Regions from separate parts of the Sphingopyxis sp. J-6 genome, predicted to be linked through region 2. Evidence: riboswitches for the same ligand, from Rfam matches in the RefSeq annotation. Region 2 holds a riboswitch; the other holds the start of a gene.
What was found. A riboswitch is a leader RNA that binds a small molecule or an ion and turns the genes downstream of it on or off. The one in region 2 is predicted to bind cobalamin.
Positions count from the first base shown of each region.

Region 1 (10,351 bases), 1.1 Mb from region 2:
CGAGCCCAATGCCAAGCCCCGGCCTTGCGGCAGTGACCACCGCGCGCGGATCGCTGATCGTCCCCGCAAGCTGGAGGCCGACGGGGCCATAGTCGGTCGAATTGGCGCGCGCCGCGAGCTGGATCTGGCCGTTGGGCGAATAGCTCCCCTGCCCGCCGGTGACGCGCAGGCGCGGTGCGGTGAGCCGCAAATTGGCAAAGCGGATGATCCCGTCGGTGCCGTAACGCACGTCGCTCGACGCGGTGGCATTGCCGCCGAGGAAATCGCGCACGCCCGAATTGAACAGCCGCGTCGAGCGCGCACGGACGCGGCCGACGATCTCGAACCCGCCGCGCGGCGCGGTCTTCAGATCGGCGTCGGTGTCGATATCGAAAATGCCGACGCTCTCGATCCGGTAATCGTTGATCCGCCCGTCGATCGCGCCGGTATAGAAGCCCTTGTTCAGATCGGCGATGACGATTGCTTTGGCATCGATCCGCGGCGAACGCAGGCGCAGATTGTCGCTGAGAATGCGGCCATTGCTGTATGCAAGGTCACCGTCGAGCCGCACCTGCACCAGCCTGCCGCCCGCGACGGTATCGAGCCCGCGGATCCGCGCGGCGCGCCCGGCGACCGGAATGACGATCTGGTCGGCATCGACCCGCGCCTTGCCCGCAAGGCTCAGGCTTTCGACGATAATATCGTTGACAGCAAGGCTGTTGGCGTTCGCCTGATATTCGACCGTCGGCAGCGCGAAAGCACCGTCGAGCTTCGCGGTCGCGCGCAAGCCGTTCGCGCGTACCGCAGGCGCGATCGCACCGGGGCGCAGGATGTTCACGGCGAGTTGCAGGCCGTCGTAGCGGTTGGTCGCGAGGTCGATGCCGCCACTGATCCCGAGCCGCGCCGCATCCGACGACAGGCGCCCGTCGATCGCCGCCTTGCGCTCGGCGAGCCGCGCGGTGAGGTCGATCGCCGTTTCGGTGCCCAATATCTCCGCCGTAGGACCGGTGAGGAGCCGCGACGCCTGCGCGGTGCCTTTGATTGCGAAAGTGCCGTCGCGCGCCGTCAGCGCCAGCCGCGCGAGCGGCGCCGCGCCGAGATTGGCGGTGAGGTTGCCGTTCCACGCCTTCCAGTCGCCGCGCCCGTCGAGCTTGGCGGTCAGCGGTTCCTTGAAGCCGCCCATCGCGGCGAGCACGCCGCCTTGCGGGGCGTTGACGTCGAGCGTCATCGCGAGCCGGTTCGCCTCGGGCACCGCGTCGAGCAGCAGTTTCAGCGTATCGCCCTTGGCCTTCGCGCCGATCGTCTCGGCATCGGCGGTCACCTGCGCCCTCCGGTCGGCAATCGCGATCTTGCCGTTCAGGCGCGCCTCCTGCCGCTCGCCCGCAACGGCGGGCTCGAAGACGAAGCGGTCGACCCGCAGGGTGCCGACATCGATATCGATGTCGGGCAAGAGCGGCTCGCCGGTATCGGGAACGACCTTGAAGGCCGGTATCCGCTGCATGGTGATTGTCTGCGCGGTCGCCGAACGGACGTCGATATGGTTGGCAAGATAGCGCAGCGGCCGCCAGTCGACCTTGACCTCGGGCGACGCGAGGAAGACGCCCTTGGGATCGGACAGGGTGAAATCGCGGATCGTCATCGCGCTGAACAGCGACCCGTCGAGCCGGCCGATGCCGATCTTCATCCCGTTTTCGAATTCATATTTCTCGATCTGGGTGACGACGAACCGCCGTCCGGCGTCGCTGTTGAGACCCACGAGGAACAGCGCGAAGAGCAGGACGATGCCGAGCAGCGCAAGACCGATCCAGCGCAGGATGCGAAGCGGCCAGGATTGCGGCGGCGCCTTGTCGCTCGTGGCGATTTCGGGCGCGTCGTCGTCGGCCATCAGAACGCCTGCCCGATCGAGACATAGACGGCGACGAGCGCCTCGCCCGGCTTGCGGCCGATCGGCGTCGCGACGTCGAGCCGCATCGGCCCGAAATTGGTGTAATAGCGCGCGCCGATGCCGGCACCGAAGCGGAGGTCGGAGAAGGTCGGCGTCGATCCGCGATAGACCTGCCCTGCGTCGACGAAACCGACGATGCCGAAATTGCCGAAGCGATAGCGCGCTTCGAAGGCCGCCTCGTTGACGCTGCGCCCGCCGATCGGATCGTTGTTCGGATCCTTGGGGCCGAGCTGCTGGTAACCGAAGCCGCGCACCGACCCGCCGCCGCCGGCATAGAAGCGCCGCGACGGCGCGAGCCGTTCGCGCGCGGCGCCGAGGATCGAGCCGACCCGGACGCGCCCGGCGAGCACGATGCTGTCGGTCACCGGATAATAGCCGCTCGCGTCGATGCGCAGCCGCCCATAGGGCGAGAAGCGGCCGGCGAGCGAGCCTTCGGGCTGGATCAGCGTGGTGACGCGGAAGCCCTTGGTCGGATCGAGCAGGCTGTCGGTGCGGTCGATGCCGACCTGCCCCGTCAGGCCGAGGATCGTGTAGAAATCGCGATTGCGCCGGCCGAGGTTGAAATCATAGTCATCCTCGCTCGTCGCGATGAGTTCGGCGCCATAGGCATAGGTCAGCTTCTTCTGCCAGATCGGCGTCGAATCGCGGCTGACGCGGAACCCGACCCGACCGGTCAGCGCCTCGAACGCGTTGTAATTGCTGCGCGTCGCTTCGGCGACGATTTCGAAGGTGCGGTCGCGCTTGCCGGCATTCGAGCGGCGGAAGGTCGCACCGATACCCTGTTCCTGCGTCCCCAGCACGGCGCGGCCGATCAGAGCGCCTTCGGGCGGGAAGAAGTTGCGGTGGGTCCAGCTTCCCTCGATCCGGATCCCCTCGCCCGTGCCGTAACCGGCGCTCGCCGCGAGCGTCCGCGGCGGTCCCGCATCCTGCGTCACCAGCATCGTCACATATTCGGTATCGTCGCCCGCGCTTTCGCCTGTCGGCTGGGGCTCGGCGGCGATGCTCGAAAAAAGCCCGGTCGCGACGAGCGCTTGCCGGAGATCGTCGACCTTGCGGCTGTCGTAGAGATCGCCGCGCTTGAATCGCGCCAGCACATCGACATGCTCGGCGTCGAAGGCAAGGTCACCCGTCGTCTCGATGCCGCCGAAGCGCGACCGCTTCCCGATCTCGACCGGCAGCGTGTAAACCGCGTCGCCGGTCGCGCCGTCGAGCAATATGTCGCGCTGCCCGACCTTGGCGAAAGGATAGCCCTCTTCGGGGAGCTTGAGCGCGATCGCCGCTTCGGCACCCTGAACGCGGTCGGCGACGATCGGTTCGCCGACGGCAATCGGGAAATTATCCTTGATCAGCCCCGGCGGCACCGTCGCCGCGGCGTTGATGATGACGTCCGAGAATGTGTAACGTTTGCCGGGGACCACATCGATGACGGCGACCAGCGGCCCGCGATTGCCGCGATTGCCTCCCGCGCCCGCCTGCGCATTGCCGCCTTCGCCCTCGGCGCGCGCGGTGCGATCGATCCGCGTATTGACCGTGGCGTCATAATAGCCCTCGGACGACAGGATGCGCTGCATCAGTTCGCCGTCGGCGCTCAGCCGGGCGCGGACCATCGCCGCATTGTCGGCCTTGCCATCGCCGTCGTAGAGCGCCGACAGGTCGCCGAACAGATCGGCAAGATCGACGTCGGTGCTGTCATCGGCGGGCGCTAGGCCGTTGACCTGTACCGTATAGGCAACCTCGCGGTTGGCGTCGGGGTCCTCGGCCTCGGCAAAAACGACCGGTTCGACGTTGAAATTCTCGAGCGGCGGCAGCGGCGCGGCAAGTTCGGTGTCGGTGATCGGCGCGTCGCCGATGGGCTCGACGGTGTCGCCATCGGCCAGTGCCGGCAAGGGAACGCCGTCGACGAAGGGCGACTGCGCCTCGACGGTCGACGTGGCGGCCGCGTCGGCCGGCTTCTTCGCGGCCTCGGCCGCTTGGCGCTGCTCGAATTCGGCGATCGATTCGAGCGGGCGGTCGAGTTCGGGGTCGTCTTCGGCGCCGATCGGCGGGATCGCCTTTTCGAACTCGTCATCCTCGATGATCGGTGCGACTTCGGGCAGTACGGCCTCGGGCGGCGGCGGGCTCGGCACCGCGATCGGGCCGGCCGCCGGCGCCTCGACGGTCGGGACGACCTTTGGCGGTTCGACGTCCTGCGCCGCGGCCGATGCTGTCCAGCCGGCCGAAAAAAGCGAGGTCGAGATAATCAACAGACTGCGCAGGCGCGAAAATCGGCGCGGGTGCAATTGACGAGATTTTTCAGAAATTTGCATCTGTCCACAGCCGATGGCGCACTTGTGGCCTCGGCAGCGCTGCGGCGCAACCGGATTTTGAAAGGGACTTGTCCCGAAAACTACTCATGTCGCCCGATCCGCCCCTGCCCGGCCCATGCCCCTTCTCCCAACGACGCGGGACGCGATCAGGTTCCGCAAAAGGTTGTATAAGGCGCAGAATCTTTTGGCGCCGGCTCGGCAAACGTCTCCCACCCGGCGCGCGCGACATAGGGCTGGCGCACGACTTCGAGCAACGTCATCCACGGCGCCATGTCGCCGGCCTCGGCCGCCGCCAGCGCCGCCTCGACGAGGTGGTTGCGCGGAATATAGAGCGGGTTGACCGCATCCATCGCCGCCGCCCGCTCGACCGGCCCCGTGGCCTCGCGTTCCAGTCCGGCCCACCAGTCCGCGATCCAAGCCGCCATCGCATCGGGCTCGGGCAACAACGCTTCCATCATCGCCGCGTCGCCGCGCAGCAGCATCGCGAGAGCGCGGAAGAAGGAGGTGAAATCGACGTTCAGCCGTTCAATCTCGCCGAACAAGCCGTCGATCAGATCGGCGTCGGCTTCGTCGGCGCTGGCGAGGCCGAGCTTCAGACGCATCCGCGCGAACCACGCGGCGCGGAACCGCTCGGGGACCGCCGTCACCAATTCCTTCGCGCGTTCGACATCCTCCGGATCGACCGCATGGATCGCGGGCAGCAGCGCCTCAGCGAAGCGCGCCATGTTCCAGTGCATGATCTGCGGCTGGCGCCCATAGGCATAGCGGCCGTTAGCGTCGATCGAACTGAACACCGTATCGAGCGCGAAGCGGTCCATGAAGGCGCAGGGACCATAGTCGATCGTCTCGCCGCTGATCGCGACATTGTCGGTGTTCATCACGCCGTGGATGAAGCCGAGCCCCAGCCAGTGCGCGACCAGTTCGCATTGCAGGCCGATGACGCGGTCGAGCAGCGCCAGATGCGGGTTCGGCGCGCCGGCGAGCTCGGGAAAATGGCGGCGGATGCAGTAATCCGAAAGCTGGACGACATGGTCGGCACCGAAATGTGCAGCAAAGAACTGGAAGGTGCCGACGCGGATATGGCTGCTCGCAATGCGCGTCAGCACGGCGCCGGGGTGAGCGCGCTCGCGCTGCACCCGGTCGCCGGTCGCGACGGCCGCGAGCGAGCGTGTCGTCGGCACGCCCATCGCTGCCATCGCCTCCGACACCAGATATTCGCGCAGCACCGGGCCGATCGCCGCCTTGCCGTCGCCATTGCGCGAGAAGGGCGTCGGGCCCGATCCCTTGAGCTGGACATCGAATCGCGCCCCGTCCGGCGCCACGATCTCGCCGAGCAGCAGCGCGCGGCCGTCGCCGAGCTGCGACGAGAAATGACCGAACTGGTGCCCGGCATAGGCAAAGGCGAGCGGATTGGCGCCGCCGGGCAATAATTGCCCCGAAAAGATGCTCGCCAGCACATCGTCGCCCGCACCCGCAGTCTCCAGCCCGAGAGAGGCCGCCAGCGCATGATTGAAAATCAGCAGCTTGGGCGCGGGAGGGACCGCCGCCTCGGCAGGCGCGTAAAAGCCTTCCATCGCGGTGTAGAAACTGTTGTCGAACGCAATATCCACGCGGGGCTCCCCTAGGGTCAGGACCCTCGGGTCCTGACTTCAGCGGCCTTATGTCGAGGCTTCGCGGCGCGATTGCAAGTTTGCCGATTGCAGCCAGGCCACGCTTTTGCTAGCGGCCCGCCCCGTGACCTCAGGTTCCCCGGCAACGGGGATGAAAAGGGAAGTCCGGTGCAATCCGGCGCTGCCCCCGCAACTGTAAGTCGGCGAGGTGGATGCGACATAGCCACTGGGGCCCACGCCCCGGGAAGGCCGCATTCCCCAGTGACCCGACCAGCCAGGAGACCTGCCCGAGCGTCGCCGTTATCTGTCGCGGGCGGGGTGTACCGGCGGCAGGCGAGGTTCCTCGCGTGACGGCAAAGCCGTTACGTTGGAGGGACTATAATGAATATTGCTGTTTATCGTGCGAGCCTGTCGGCGCTCGCCATCGCCGCGGCATCGCCCGCATTCGCCCAGTCGAACCCCGACCTCGCGACCACCGACGAAGCCGGCGATACGATCGTCGTCACCGCGTCGCGCTCGGGCGAAGGCGCCCGCGTCGACCAGCTCGGCTCGTCGGTCACCGTGCTCGATGCCCGGACGATCGAAAACCGCCAGACGCGGGTGCTGTCGGACGTGCTGCGCGACGTGCCGGGCGTCGCCGTCAGCCGGCTTGGCGTGATCGGCGGGCAAACGCAGCTTCGCATCCGCGGCACCGAGGGCAATCATGTCCTGACGCTGATCGACGGCATCGAGGTGTCCGATCCGTTCAACGGCGAATATGATTTCGGCACCCTGATCGCCTCGCCCGCCGCGCGGATCGAGGTGCTGCGCGGCCAGCAATCTTCGCTTTACGGGTCGGATGCGATCGGCGGCGTCGTTCATTATATCACGCTGACCGGCGCCGAAGCGCCCGGGATCAGCGCCCGCGCCGAAGGCGGTTCGTTCGAGACCTTCTCGGGCGACGTGCGCGTCGCCGGCGTCGCCGGCGATCTCGATTATGCGGTGTCGGGCGCCTATCTCCATACCGGCGGATCGCCCACCGCACGCTTCGGCACCCGCGACATCGGGTCGGACAATGTCGGGGTCAGCGGCAAGCTGATCTGGTCGCCGTCGGAGAGCTTCAGGCTGACCGGGGTCGCGCGTTACGGCTATACCGACGCCGACTTCAACAACAGCGAGTTCGACGGCACCAGCCCGCTCTATGGCATGATCGTCGACAGCCCGGGCGCCTATTATACCAGCCAGTCGTTCCACGGCCTGCTGCGCGCCGAATTCACCGCGCTCGACGGCCGCTGGACCAACGCGCTGACCGGGCAGGTCACCGACACGGTGCGCAAGAGCTATTCGGCTTTCGGCCGTGACGGCGGCAGCGAAGGCCGACGTTACAAGGGCTCGTTCGAATCGAGCCTGCGCTTCGGCACCGATACCGTCGTCCACCGGCTGACCGCGGCGGTCGATGTCGAACGCGAGGAATTCCGCAACACCACCCCCTCGCCCTTCGTCTTCCAGGGCAAGCGCGACACCGACAATATCGGCTTCGTCGGACAATATGAGCTGCTCGCGGGCGACGCCTTCGCGCTCGGCGCCTCGGTGCGTCACGACGAGAACGACCGGTTCGACGACGCGACGACCTTCCGCATCCAGTCGAGCTACAAGCTGCCGACCGGCACGCGCATTCGCGGCGCCTATGGCACCGGCGTCAAGAACCCGGGCTATTACGAGCTTTACGGCTATTCGGACGGCGTGTTCATTGGCAACCCCGACCTCCGCCCCGAAAAATCGAAGGGCTGGGAAGCCGGGATCGAACAGACGATCGGAGACAATCAGGCAACGATCGGCGCCACCTATTTCGACAACAAGCTTAAGGGCGAAATCTACACGACCTACCCCGCCCCCGATTTCATCGCGACGCCCGCGAACCGCACGACGACGTCGAAGCAGCGCGGCGTCGAAGTGTTTGCCTCGGCGCGCCCGATCCCGCAGATCGAGCTCGACCTTGCGTACACCTGGCTGAAAGCGCGCGAGAATGGCGCGGTCGAGGTGCGCCGGCCGAAGCATGTCGCGAGCTTCAACGCGACGATCTTCAGCAAGGACGAGCGCTTTTCGACGACGCTGACGCTGCGCTATAACGGCCGCCAGACCGACGTCGCCTTCCTCGACCCGATCTTCTTCGCGCCGACCACCGTGTCGCTGAAGGAATATGTGCTGGTGAATCTCAACGCTAACTACAAGCTGACCGACGCCATCTCGGTCTTCGCCCGCGTCGAAAATCTCGCGAACGAGGATTATGAGGAGGTGTTCAGCTACCGCACCCAGGGCCGCGCGGCCTATGGCGGCGTGCGCGTCAGCTTCTGATGCGATCGGCGGCGGCTCTCGCGATGCTGGCAGTCCTCACGGGCTGTCAGCAGCGCGCGCCGCTGCCCGAACGCCGCGGCGTCGTCAGCATCGATTTCTGCGCCGACCAGATGGTGCTGGGATTGCTGCCGCGCGAGCGGGTGCGCGCCGTGTCGTTCGAGGCGGAAAGCGACGCCGGCTTCGCGGCGCCCCGCGCTCGCGGTCTCCCGCGGCTGCGCCCGCAAATCGAGGATATCGCCGCGCTTCGTCCTGCAATCGTCGTTCGCTCCTTTCGCGGCGACGCGCGGCTCGACCGGCAGCTTCGCGCGATGGGAATCCGCGTCGTCCAGCTCGGCTACGCCGGGACGCTCGGCGACGTCGCGACCGACATGCGGCGCGTCGCCGCCGAACTGGACGCGGAGACAAAGGCGACGGCGTTGCTTGCCGGCTATGATGCAGAGCTGGCGGCGGCGCGCAGCGCGGCGGTACCGACACGGAGCGCGCTCTATGTGACGCCCGGCGACGTCACCACCGGCCCGGGTTCGTTCGTCGCAGATGTCATCGCCGCTGCGGGACTGAAGCCCTATCGCGAACAGCCGGGGTGGGGCACGCTGCCGCTCGAGGAGATGGTTCGCCGTCCGCCCGATGTGGTCTTCCGTGCCTTCTACGACAGCGCCCGTTACCGGCAGGATCGCTGGTCAGCGTCCCTCCATCCCGTCGTCGCCCAAGCGTCGCGTCGGGCAATAGAGGTCGAAGTGCCGGGAAGCTGGCTCGCCTGCGGCAACTGGCTTGCGGGTCATGCCGTCGCAAGGCTCGCCGAAGCGCGAAAGGGAGGCTGATGCGGCGCACCAACATCCTGCTCGCGGCGCTGCTCGTCTTCATCGCCATGACGGCGCTGATGACCGGCCCCGACGGGCTTGCGCCGCGCCTACTGTTCGACTGGGCGACGGGAAGCGACCCGGCAGCAGCAACCATCGTCGCCGACATCCGCCTGCCCCGGGTGCTGAGCGCGGCGATCGTCGGAGCCGCACTGGCGGTTTGCGGCGCCGCGCTGCAAGCGCTGACGCGCAATCCGCTCGCCGAACCCGGCATCCTCGGGGTGTCGTCGGGTGCGACGCTCGGCGCGACGCTGACGCTCTATTTCGGCCTGTCGGCGCTCTGGTCGTGGGCGCTGCCGATGGGCGCGATCGTCGGCGCCGGGCTGGTCACCGCGCTGCTCGCGTCGGCGGCGGTGCGGACGCGCGGCATGGCGACACTGATCCTGATCGGCGTCGGCCTGTCGAGCCTGACCGGGGCACTGATGGCGCTGATCCTCAACTTCGCGCCCAATCCCTTTTCGCTGTCCGACCTCGTCACCTGGACGCTCGGTTCGGTCGCCAACCGCTCGCTGTCCGATCTCGGGCTGACGGTGCCCTTCATGGCGGCCGGGATGGCGCTACTCCTGACCCAGCGCCGGCAGCTCTCGCTGCTTTCGATCGGCGAGGAGGCCGCGATCGCGCACGGTCTCGACTTTCGCCGCACGCAGCTCATCGTCGTCATCGCCACCGGCCTCGCGACGGGAGCGTCGGTCGCGCTTGCCGGGTCGGTCGGCTTCGTCGGGATCGTCGCCCCGCATCTCGTGCGGCCATGGGCCGGACACGATCCCGGCCGGACGCTCGTCCCCGCGGCGCTGGCCGGCGCAATCATGCTGATCGCTGCCGACATGCTGGTCCGGCTGCTCCCGACCGACACCGAATTGCGGCTCGGCGTGGTTGCCGCGCTGGCCGGCGCACCGATCTTCCTGCTCATCGTGCTGCGACGGGGGAATGTGCGCCATGACTGATCTTGCCGCACGGAACGTCGCGATTGCCGGGCGGCTCGGCAGCACCGACTTCACCCTGTCGCCGGGGGAGCTGGTCGCCATCGTCGGCCCCAACGGTTCGGGGAAGAGCAGCCTGCTTCGCATTCTCGCGGGCCTGCTGCGCCCGGACAGCGGGACGGTTTCGCTAGACAATCTGGCCCTCGACAGCCTCGATCCGCTGACACGCGCACGCGCGCTTGCCTATCTGCCCCAGCGCGCCGAAGTGGCGTGGCCGATCCTCGTCGCCGATATGGTCGCACTCGGCCGCTATGCCTTCGGCGCGGAGGACATGAAGCGAAATATTGCGCCGGGGCACTGGCTGGAGGAGGTCGGCTGCGAGGCCTTGGCAGGCCGCTCG
Region 1 is NZ_CP145810.1:2,494,265-2,504,615, forward strand. It holds gene V6U71_RS12040 (translocation/assembly module TamB domain-containing protein) at 1-1,864, opposite strand, end outside; gene V6U71_RS12045 (autotransporter assembly complex protein TamA) at 1,864-4,230, opposite strand; gene V6U71_RS12050 (protein adenylyltransferase SelO) at 4,377-5,840, opposite strand; cobalamin riboswitch at 5,956-6,146, shown strand; gene V6U71_RS12055 (TonB-dependent receptor plug domain-containing protein) at 6,222-8,174, shown strand; gene V6U71_RS12060 (ABC transporter substrate-binding protein) at 8,198-8,992, shown strand; gene V6U71_RS12065 (FecCD family ABC transporter permease) at 8,992-9,975, shown strand; gene V6U71_RS12070 (ABC transporter ATP-binding protein) at 9,968-10,351, shown strand, end outside.
Region 1: it holds a riboswitch for cobalamin, as region 2 does, so the genes downstream of both, V6U71_RS12055 (TonB-dependent receptor plug domain-containing protein) here and metE (5-methyltetrahydropteroyltriglutamate--homocysteine S-methyltransferase) in region 2, are expected to answer to the same signal.

Region 2 (10,351 bases):
TTGAACGATGCGTGTGATGGTTTTCGTCAAGGCGACCGAGGACAGCGAAAAGGGTCTGCTGCCCACCGAGGACATGACCGAGATGTTCGAGGCGATGGGCAAGTTCAACGAGGAACTGGTGAACGCCGGGGTGATGGTCGACGGGGACGGGCTCAAGCCTTCGTCGGCGGGCAAGCGTATCGCCTTCGATGGCGCGAGCCGGACGGTGATCGACGGACCGTTCGCGGAAACGCGCGAACTGGTCGCCGGCTATTGGGTCTGGGAGGTCAAGGATATGGACGAGGCGGTCGCCTGGGCGAAGCGCTGCCCGAACCCGATGCCCGGGCCGAGCGAGCTCGAGATCCGTCCCTTCTACGAAATGGAGGATTTTGGCGACGCGATGACGCCCGAACTCGCCGAACGCGAACAGAAGCTGCGCGACAAGCTCGGCAGTCAATAATCGAAGCCTGCCGCCGTGCTTGCCTCCCCGGCGCTCTTCGCCGAGAAGGCGGGCATGGCAGCTGGCGAAACCCATCGCGCGATCGAGGCCGTGTTCCGGATCGAGCGGGCGCGGCTGATCGCCGCGCTTGCCCGGATGACGCGCGACGTCGACCGTGCCGAGGAACTGGCGCAGGAGGCGCTGCTTGCCGCGCTGACCGAGTGGCCGAAATCGGGGGTTCCCGACAAGCCGGGCGCCTGGCTTGTCGCAACGGCCAAGCGGCGCGCGATCGACGGCATCCGGCGTGGCGCGATGCAGGATCGGAAGCATGCCGAAATCGCCCGTGAACTGGACGGGGAGCGCGATATGAGCGCAGAAGCGGTCGAGGCGGCGCTCGACGATCCGCTCGGCGACGAACTGCTCGGCCTGATCTTTGCCGCCTGCCATCCGGTGATTTCCCCCGACGCACGCGCCGCGCTGACCCTGCGGCTTGTCGGCGGACTAACGGCCCTGGAGATTGCCCGCGCCTTCCTGTCGAACGAAGCGGCGATCGCGGCGCGGATCACCCGGGCCAAGAAAGCAATCGCCAAGGCGGGAGTCGCGTTCGAAGTGCCGCGCGGTGCCGAACTGGCGGCGCGGCTGGGATCGGTGCTCGAGGTCATCTACCTGATCTTCAACGAGGGCTATGCGGCGACCGCGGGACCTTCGCTGGTTCGCCCGCCGCTCTGCGCCGAGGCGCAGCGGCTGGGGCGCATAGTTGCTGGATTGATGCCCGATGAGCCCGAAGTTTGGGGATTGCTCGCGCTGATGGAGATTCAGGCGTCGCGGCTGACGGCGCGTGCCGGGCCCGATGGCGCTTTCGTACCGCTGACCGAGCAGAACCGGGTGCGCTGGGACCAGTTGTTGATCCGCCGCGGGCTGAATGCGCTCGCGCGGGCCGAAGCATTAGGAGGCGCCGAAGGGCCTTATGCCTTGCAGGCCGCGCTGGCGGCGTGTCATGCGCGGGCCCGGCGGGCGGAGGATACCGACTGGACGCGCATTGCTGCGCTCTATGACCGATTGGGAAGGGTGATGCCCTCGCCGGTGGTCGAGCTCAATCGTGCGGTGGCGCATAGCATGGCGTTCGGACCCGAAGCCGGCTTACGGCTAGTCGATACGATGGCCGATGCAGCGGTGCTCCGAAACTATGCGCCGCTGCCCGCGGCGCGGGGCGACTTCCTGCTCCGCGCCGGGCGATTCGAGGAAGCGAAGGCGCAGTTCGAGACCGCAGCCGAGCTTTCGGCGAACGAGCGCGAGCGGGCTTTCCTGCTCGCGCGGGCCGCTGCTTGCGTGGCGGCGGACCGCTGATGCCGGTGGCGTTCGAGACGATCGGTGCAGAAGCGCAGCCGCTTGTGATTATCGACGATTTCGCCGCCGATCCCGATGGACTGCGCGAGCACGCGCTGGTGACGGCGTTCGCGCCCGCGCTGAATCATTATCCGGGAATCCGCGCCGCGCTGCCGGACGATTATCTATCAAGGCAGTTGCCTGCGATCGAGACGGCGGTGCAACGGGCTTTTGGCCGCACTGGACCGGTCAGTGTTATCGATGCGAGCTTTTCAATCGTTTCGACGCCAGTCGAGGCGCTGACCATCGCGCAGCGGCTGCCGCATATCGATGCTTTCACCGCCGACCGGATCGCGCTGATCCATTATCTTTCCCCGGTGGCGAGCGACGGTACCGCTTTCTTCCGCCACCGGGCGACGCGGTTTGAAACCATCGACGAACAGCGTCGCGATCTCTTCTTTCGTCATCTCGAGACCGAGTTGCGGCATGCAGGGCCGCCGCCGGCCGCCTACATCGCCGGCGACACGCCGCTATTCGAATGCGTTCGCAGTGTCGAAGCCCGCTACAACCGTGCGCTCCTCTATCGCAGCACGAACCTCCACAGCGGCGCTATCGCAGCCGACGCGACCTTGTCGGGGGATCCACGCAATGGACGCCTCACCATCACGGCTTTCTTCTCGATCGGCGGATAGGGCACATTGCGGCGCCCGATTGCCACGCTCCATCGACATCAAACGCGGGCTGTTCCACAACGGGACAACGGTCTGTCGCACTCCGGTGTATAGTGAACGACAAAGAGCTTATGGGCGCCGGCGATTCCTCCTTCATCCATTTATGGACATGATTTACATGGCTTTATCCTCCCGTTCTCTGCTTCCCGTCGCGCTCGTCGCGGCGGCGCTTGCCGTTCCCGCCTTGGCGCAGAGCAGCCAGATCAGCGGCATCGATGCGCTCCGCGAATGGAACCTCGTCGTCCTTGGCGATCTCAACAGTTCGTCCGAGGTCGAGGGGCGCACTTTCGTCGGCGGCAACCTGTCGGGCAATTCGTCCAACTATGGCATTCGCGCGACGACGTCGGCGAACGGTCAGCCGGGTCTTACCGTCGTCGGCAACGTCACCGGCAGTCACAAGAACCTCAACAACGGATCGGGCGCCATCGTCGGCGGCAATGTGTCGAGCGGTTTCAACCTCAACGGCCCGAACCAGACGGTGAAGGTCGGCGGGACAATCAGCAACACCAACGTCAACCAGAATACGGTATTGTCGAATATCAACGCCAGCAATCCGGCGTTCGGCGTCAATCTGCAACAGGACAAGACGCGGCTGTCCGGGAGCCTGAACAGCCTGTCCTACGAGATGGGGACGCTGAAAACGAACAGCCAACTGACGATTCAGGGCAACCGCGGTACCTTCACCGCGCAGCCCGATGCGAAGGGGATGGCGGTGTTCAACATCAGCGCTGCCGACCTCGACAAGATCGGCGAAATCCAGTTCAACCTGAACGGCGCCGACACCGCGATCGTCAACGTCAGCGGCCGGACGATCAACCTCAACGACAATTTCCTTGGCGGGACCAACAACCTCGGCGAGCATGTCGTCTGGAATTTCCCCGAGGCTGAGAGCCTCAAACAGTCGACGGCATGGGGCGGGTCGGTGCTGGCGCCGCTCGCCGATGCCGAAATTCGCAATTACATTCAGGGATCGGCAGTGTTTGGTAACCTGACCCAGAATGGCGAAATGCATATCGGGACGTTCAAGGGCGGTTATGTCAGCCCGCCGAGCGGCGGCACTTCTTCGGGCGGCGGAACGACGTCCAGCGGTGGAACTTCGTCGGGCGGCAGCTCGGGCGGGGCGGTGCCGGTTCCCGAACCCGGCATGTTCGGCCTGTTCGCGCTCGGCGTCGGCGGGCTCCTCTACATGCGTCGGCGCCGTGGGAAGGTCGACGCGGCAGGCGAAGACTAGTCACTGCTCGGACCGGTGAAAAGCGGGACTTTCCACCGGTCCGACGCGGCATGATAGTCTCAGCCGACGGCATCGGCCTCGCGCACCGATGAGTTGGCGCGCATCGCCTGCGCTGCAGCGACCATTGCGATCAGCGCCGGGCGAACCTCTTCCCATTTCCGCGTCTTGAGCCCGCAGTCGGGATTCACCCAGATTTGCTGCGGCGGCACATGTTGGCCAGCAAGCGTAAGGAGATCGGCCATCTCGCTAACCGCCGGGATGCGCGGCGAGTGGATGTCGTAAACGCCGGGCCCCACCTCGTTCGGATAGGCATAGGTGGCGAAGGCACCGAGTAATTCCATCTGCGATCTTGCGGTCTCGATCGAGATGACGTCGGCGTCCATCGCCCCGATGGCGCGGATAATGTCGTTGAATTCCGAATAACACATGTGGGTGTGGATCTGCGTGTCGTCGCGGACGCCCGATGCGGCGATGCGGAAGCTTTCGACCGCCCAGTCGAGGTAATGCTGCCACTCGCCGCGGCGAAGCGGCAGGCCTTCACGGAGCGCCGCCTCGTCGATCTGGATGATCGCGGCGCCGGCCGCCTCGAGATCCTGCACCTCGTCGCGGATCGCCAGTGCGATCTGCCGACAGCTTGTTTCCCGTGGCTGGTCGTCGCGGACGAACGACCAGTTGAGGATGGTCACCGGGCCGGTGAGCATGCCTTTCATCGGCCGTTCGGTCTGCTCCTGCGCATAGCGCCACCAGTCGACGGTCATCGGCGCTGGGCGTGAGACGTCGCCATAGAGGATTGGTGGGCGGACGCAGCGCGAGCCATAGCTTTGTACCCAGGCGGCGCGGGTGAAGGCGAAGCCGGCGAGCTGCTCGCCGAAATATTGCACCATGTCGTTACGCTCGAACTCACCGTGGACGAGGACGTCGAGGCCGATTTCCTCCTGCCACCGGATCGCGGCGCGCGTTTCGGTGCGGAGATACCGGGCATAGGCCGCGTCGTCGATCTCGCCCTTGAGATGCGCGGCGCGGGCTTTCCGCACTTCCGGGGTCTGCGGGAAGGAGCCGATCGTCGTCGTCGGATAGGCTGGCAGGGAAAGGCGCGCTTGCTGGACTTCACGGCGGGCGGCGAAAGGCGAGGCGCGCCGCGCGGCGTCTTCGTCGAGTCCGGCGAGGCGCGCCGCGACCGCAGGATCGTGGATCTTCGGCGAGGTCTGGCGGGCGACCGCGGCGATCCGTGACGCCGAGAAGGCGGCGAAGCTGGCGTCCTCGCCCTCGTTCAGCGCCTTGGCAAGCGCGGCCAATTCCTCGATCTTCTGCGCCGCGAAGCTCAGCCATTGGGCGATTTCGGGATCGAGCGCGGTTTCGAACGCAAGATCGACCGGGACGTGGAGCAGCGAGCAACTGGGTGCCAGGATGAGGTCGCGCTGGCCTGCCAGATCCTTGAGGCGCCAGTAGAGATCGGGAAGATTGGCGCGCCAGACGTTGCGGCCGTCGATGACGCCGAGCGAGAGCAGGACGTGCTGCGGCAGCTTCTTCAACACGGGTTCGAGCTGCCCGGGAGCCCGGACGAGGTCGAGATGGAGGCCGTGGACAGGAAGCCCTGCGACAAGGTCGAGGTTGTCGCCGAGGCCGCCGAAATAAATGGTCAGCATCAGCTTCGGCCCGCTGGTGGCGAGGCGGGCATAGGCACGCTCGAACGCCGTGCGCTGCTCGTCGGTCAGGTCGAGGACGAGGCAGGGCTCGTCGATCTGCACCCATTCGGCGCCGGCACCGGCAAGGCGACCAAGGATTTCGGCGTAGGTGTCGAGGAGGCCGGGCAGCAGCGCCAGCGGTTCGACCGCCTTGCCCTTGGCGAGCATCAGATAGCTGACGGGGCCGAGGAGAACGGGCCGCGTCGGATAGCCGAGCGCTTTTGCTTCCGCAAATTCGTCGAAAATCTTGGTCGAGGCGATGCGGAACGTCTGGCCGGCGGTGAGTTCGGGGACGAGGAAATGATAGTTGGTGTCGAACCATTTGGTCATTTCCATCGCCGTGGTGTCGGCGGCGGCGTGGGTGCAGCCGCTGTGGCCGGCATCGGCCTGCGAACCGCGGGCCATGGCGAAATAGAGGTCGGGGTCGACGGTGTCGCCGTCCCAATCGTAGCGGCGCGGTACGGCGCCGATCAGGGCGCTGGTGTCGAGGACATGGTCGTAGAGCGAGAAGTCGTTCGACGGCAGGATATCGGCGCCAAGCGCCTTTTGCCGGGCCCAAGCCGAAGCGCGGAGGCCTGCGGCGGCAGCACGGAGGTCGGCGAGCGACGATTTGCCGGCCCAATAGCTTTCGAGGGCATGCTTGAGCTCGCGGCGGGGGCCGATGCGGGGAAAGCCGAGGGTGGCGACGCGGACAGTCATTCTTCAAACACCTTGCAAGGGGCAAGGCGCCGGTCAGACGGGCAGGCACGGACAAGTGCACCCCAAAGCAAGGCGGGGCCGGCACAGGCGTGCATGCGGCCTGACCGGACACCCCGCCGGAGGACGTATCTGACGAGGCAGGTCTCCTGGCTCACGGATCGACGCGGCGGTCTGGCCTTCCCGGTCCCTTGCCGGACCAGTGACACGTAGCGACCGCCGCTCACCGCTTACAGTTGCGGGGGCAGCGCCGGTTTTGCACCGGCTTCCCGTCTTAGCTCCTTGCCCGCAAAGCGGACGCGGAGAACCTCGACAGGCTGAAGCATAGCCTGTCGCCCTTCGCTGTCAAGTCACATATAAAGATTTCTTTATATCGTGTTTCCGCTCCTACAATGCCACCGCCAGCGTCGCCCCGGTCGCCGCGACGATGGCGAGCAGGATCGCCGCTTTCGCGCCATATTCGGCGAGGAATCCCGCCGGCCGGGCGGCAAAGGGCGGTTCGTCGTCGAGCGCCGGCCAGAGGGCGTCGGCACCGGCGTCGGGGTGCGCGGGCACCGCAGCGGCGGGGGCATGCGGGCGCGGCGGGCGTCCGGCGGGCGAGGCGATGCCGGGGCCGCTGATCCCACTGGCGAGGACGAGCTTTTCGAACGCCACCGCCATCTTCTCGCGCCCCAGATATTCCTCGATCGCAGCGCGCGCCGGGTCGGGCCCGACGGGGGCGGGCAGCGCGGCGACGGTGCGCTCGATCTCGCCGTCGAGCGCGTGGAGGCGGTCGATAGCCTCGATGATCCGTTGCCGGTCGCCGCTTTCCATCGCCAGTTCGAGGCGGGTGAGCGACAACATGCCGGCGCGGCAATATTGCAGGCCCCAGAACATCCCGGCCGCGTCCGGATTCGCGGGATCGACCGGCACGGCGGGGCGGGCGCCCGCGGCGGGGGGCGTATATGCGTTCACGATGCTTACTCCATCAGCCAACCCCTGCCACCGCGCCTAACGCCAAAGCGGCAGCGGGCGATACGGCGATCCGGTCAGGCGTGGGCGCGCTGCGGCGGGCCGGGTTTAGCTGCCCGCGATATCCTTCCCCATGCGGATCATCGGCACCGCGACGCCGTCGGCGCCCGGGGTGTCGACATGCTCGATCGGGGTGTAGCCGCAAGCGCGGTAGAGCGGTTCGCCTGACAGCGTCGCCATCATCTCGGCGCGGCGAAAGCCCGCGGCGCGCGCGGCGTCCTCGCACAGTGTCATGATCATCCGCCCGACCCCGCGGCGGGTGAAGTCGGGGTGGGTGTACATCGCCCGGATGCGCGCCGCGTCGACCGCGGGGTCGAGCGGCGCCGGGTCGCGCAAATCCTTGCTGTGGTCGCCGCCATAGAGCGTCGCGCGATGCGACCAGCCGCCGCAGCCCGCGATCTTCACCCCGTCGGGCCCCGCTTCCTCGATGACGAAATAGGTGCCGTCGGCGATGAGCTGGGTATCGAGCCCCATCACCGCGCGGCTGGCGGCAATCTGCGCTGGGTCCAGAAAGCCCTGCTGCAACTCGGCGATGGCGCGCGCCATCACCGCACGTAGCGCGTCGAGGTCGGCGGGGGTGGCGAGGCGGTGAGTCAGCATGGCGCCGGTATAAGCCCGACGTCAGCGCCGTCCAGCGCCCGCAAGCCCCAGAAATGCTGGGGGTTGGGGAAGCGGCATGTTCGTGCGCAGCCCTGCGCGATCCTCCCTGTCGTGTAGCGATGGGGAGGGGGACTACGAAGTGGTGGAGGGGCTGACTTCTACGCGCCGTTGGCGGCTGACAATATCGCCCTAACACTCGCCGTCGCGACGTCGGTGTCCAGCCCGCAGCCGAACAGGCTTTTCCCGTCCGCCGTGCGGCACTCGACATAGGCCGCGGCCTGCACATTGCTGCCCTGGCCGATCGCGTGCTCGCTATAATCGACGATGTCCATCACCGGGCCGCCGCTTTCGCTGAGCGCCGCGATGACGCTCGACATCAGGCCGTTGCCGCGGCCGCTGACGCTGCGCGGGGTGCCGTCGATGGTGAGCTTGCCGGCGAAGATGCGGTCGGCGCCCGAGTGGGTTTCGGACCAGTCGACGAGCTGGAAGCGTTTGGCTTCGGTCGCCAGATACGCGCCCTCGAAGGCGTGCCAGATATCCTCGGCGCCGAGTTCGCGGCTCGTCTGGTCGGCCAATGCTTGTACGACATGGCTGAAGCTCGCCTGCATCTTCTTGGGCAGTTTCAGGCCCTTGTCCTGTTCGAGCACCCATGCGACGCCGCCCTTGCCCGACTGGCTGTTGACGCGGATCACCGCTTCATAGCTGCGGCCGAGGTCGGCGGGGTCGATGGGCAGATAGGGGACTTCCCAGCGCTCGTCATTCTGGCGTTCGCGCGCGGCGAAGCCCTTCTTGATCGCGTCCTGATGGCTGCCCGAAAAGGCAGTGTAGACGAGCTCGCCGCCATAGGGGTGGCGCGGGTGGACGGGGAGCTGGTTGCAATATTCGACCGTCTGGATGACCTCATCGATGTTCGAGAAGTCGAGTTCGGGGTCGACTCCCTGCGTGTACATGTTGAGCGCGATGGTGACGAGGCAGGTGTTGCCGGTCCGCTCGCCATTGCCGAACAGGCAGCCCTCGACGCGGTCGGCGCCCGCGAGCAGGCCGAGCTCGGCCGCCGCGACGCCGGTGCCGCGGTCGTTGTGGGTGTGCAGACTGATGATCGCGCGGTCGCGGTTCGGCAAATTCTTGCAGAAATATTCGATCTGGTCGGCGTAGATGTTCGCCGTCGAGGCCTCGACCGTCGCGGGGAGGTTGAGGATGATCGGCTTGTCGGTCGTCGGCTGGAGGATGTCCATCACCGCTTCGCAGCAGGCGATGCTGAAATCGAGCTCGGCAGTCGAGAAGGTTTCGGGGCTGTATTCGAAACGCCAGTCGGTGCCGGGCAGGCGCGCGGCATTGTCGCGGAGCTGCTTTGCGCCCTCGATCGCGATCTGCTTGATCGCCGGCATGTCCATGCCGAAGACGATCTTGCGCCACGCCGGGCTGACCGCGTTATAGACGTGGACGATCGCGGTTTTCGCGCCTTCGAGGCTGTCGAAGCTGGTGCGGATCAGGTCGGCGCGCGACTGGGTCAGCACCTGCGGGGTGACGTCGTCGGGGATGCGGCCGTTCTTCACGAGCCCCGAGATGAAGTCGAATTCGGTCGCGCCGGCGCTGGGGAAGCCGACCTCGATCTCCTTGAACCCGCAGCGGACGAGCAGGTCGAAGAAGCGCGCCTTTTTCTCGGCATCCATCGGGTCGATCAGCGACTGGTTGCCGTCGCGCATGTCGGTGGAGAGCCAGATCGGCGCACTCGTGGTGACGCGGCCGGGCCATTCGCGGTTCGCCAGGGGAACCTGCGGGAAGGCGTTATACTTGACCGAGGGGTCGCGGAGCATGGGCATGGGTGTGGTCTTCTTCTGCTGTCGGTTGCGGTGCTTGTCGATCGGAACCCTTGAGCGGGTGGCCGCGACTAGCGCGCAGCCAGTGTCACGCCCAAGGGCGTGTAAGTCGCAGAAGAAGAAGGGCGTTGGAGCGCATGGCGACGCTATTGGTTCAAAATGTCGCGCTTGGCAAGGGGGAAGACCAAAAATGTCGCCGGACCGCGAAACGGGGTCGCGGCCCGGCGAAGTCAGGGGTTATGCGGTTGGGTCAGGCGGCCTCGTCCTCGGCGACGTCGTCCTCTTCGTCCCAGGGCTCGTAGACTTCTTCCTCGAACATATTGTCGACGGCGTGGACGCGGACGCCGATGCACCAGTCGGCGAGCGGGCCTTCCCATGCGGCCTCGACCTCGGTCAGCGCGTCGGCCGCCGCATCCGACGGGCGGTCGCCGACGAGATCGAAGTCCTGAAAACCGTCCTCGGGCGGGGTGATATAGACATGCGCGTCGAGCCGGACGGCGGTCCAGCCCGCGGTCGGGGCGAGCCCCTCGACCTCGACGGTCAGCACGGGATTTTCCTCGTCGCCGCTGATCGCGGCGTTCACTTCGACAATTTCGCGTACCAGTTCGCTCATCGCCTTCACTCCTGTCGGCTGGGGTCGCCCGACAGGTAGCGGAGTCGTGTGACAGATTGGGGTGCGGCTAGCCCGCTACCTTCACCCAGCCGACCGCCGGATCGTCGAAATCGATGACGTCGCCGAGCTCCCAGACATTGGGATAGCCATAGCCGACGAGGTTGATGAAGGTCTGGATATTGAGCGCGAGGGCGCGCGACTTCATCGGCACCGGGGCGCG
Region 2 is NZ_CP145810.1:1,427,365-1,437,715, forward strand. It holds partial or broken gene V6U71_RS06910 (YciI family protein) at 8-358, shown strand; gene V6U71_RS06915 (RNA polymerase sigma factor) at 494-1,765, shown strand; gene V6U71_RS06920 (DUF6445 family protein) at 1,765-2,436, shown strand; gene V6U71_RS06925 (choice-of-anchor A family protein) at 2,594-3,706, shown strand; gene metE (5-methyltetrahydropteroyltriglutamate--homocysteine S-methyltransferase) at 3,766-6,090, opposite strand; cobalamin riboswitch at 6,209-6,414, opposite strand; gene V6U71_RS06935 (hypothetical protein) at 6,475-7,041, opposite strand; gene V6U71_RS06940 (GNAT family N-acetyltransferase) at 7,147-7,698, opposite strand; gene leuA (2-isopropylmalate synthase) at 7,857-9,521, opposite strand; gene V6U71_RS06950 (hypothetical protein) at 9,769-10,131, opposite strand; gene V6U71_RS06955 (rhodanese-like domain-containing protein) at 10,199-10,351, opposite strand, start outside.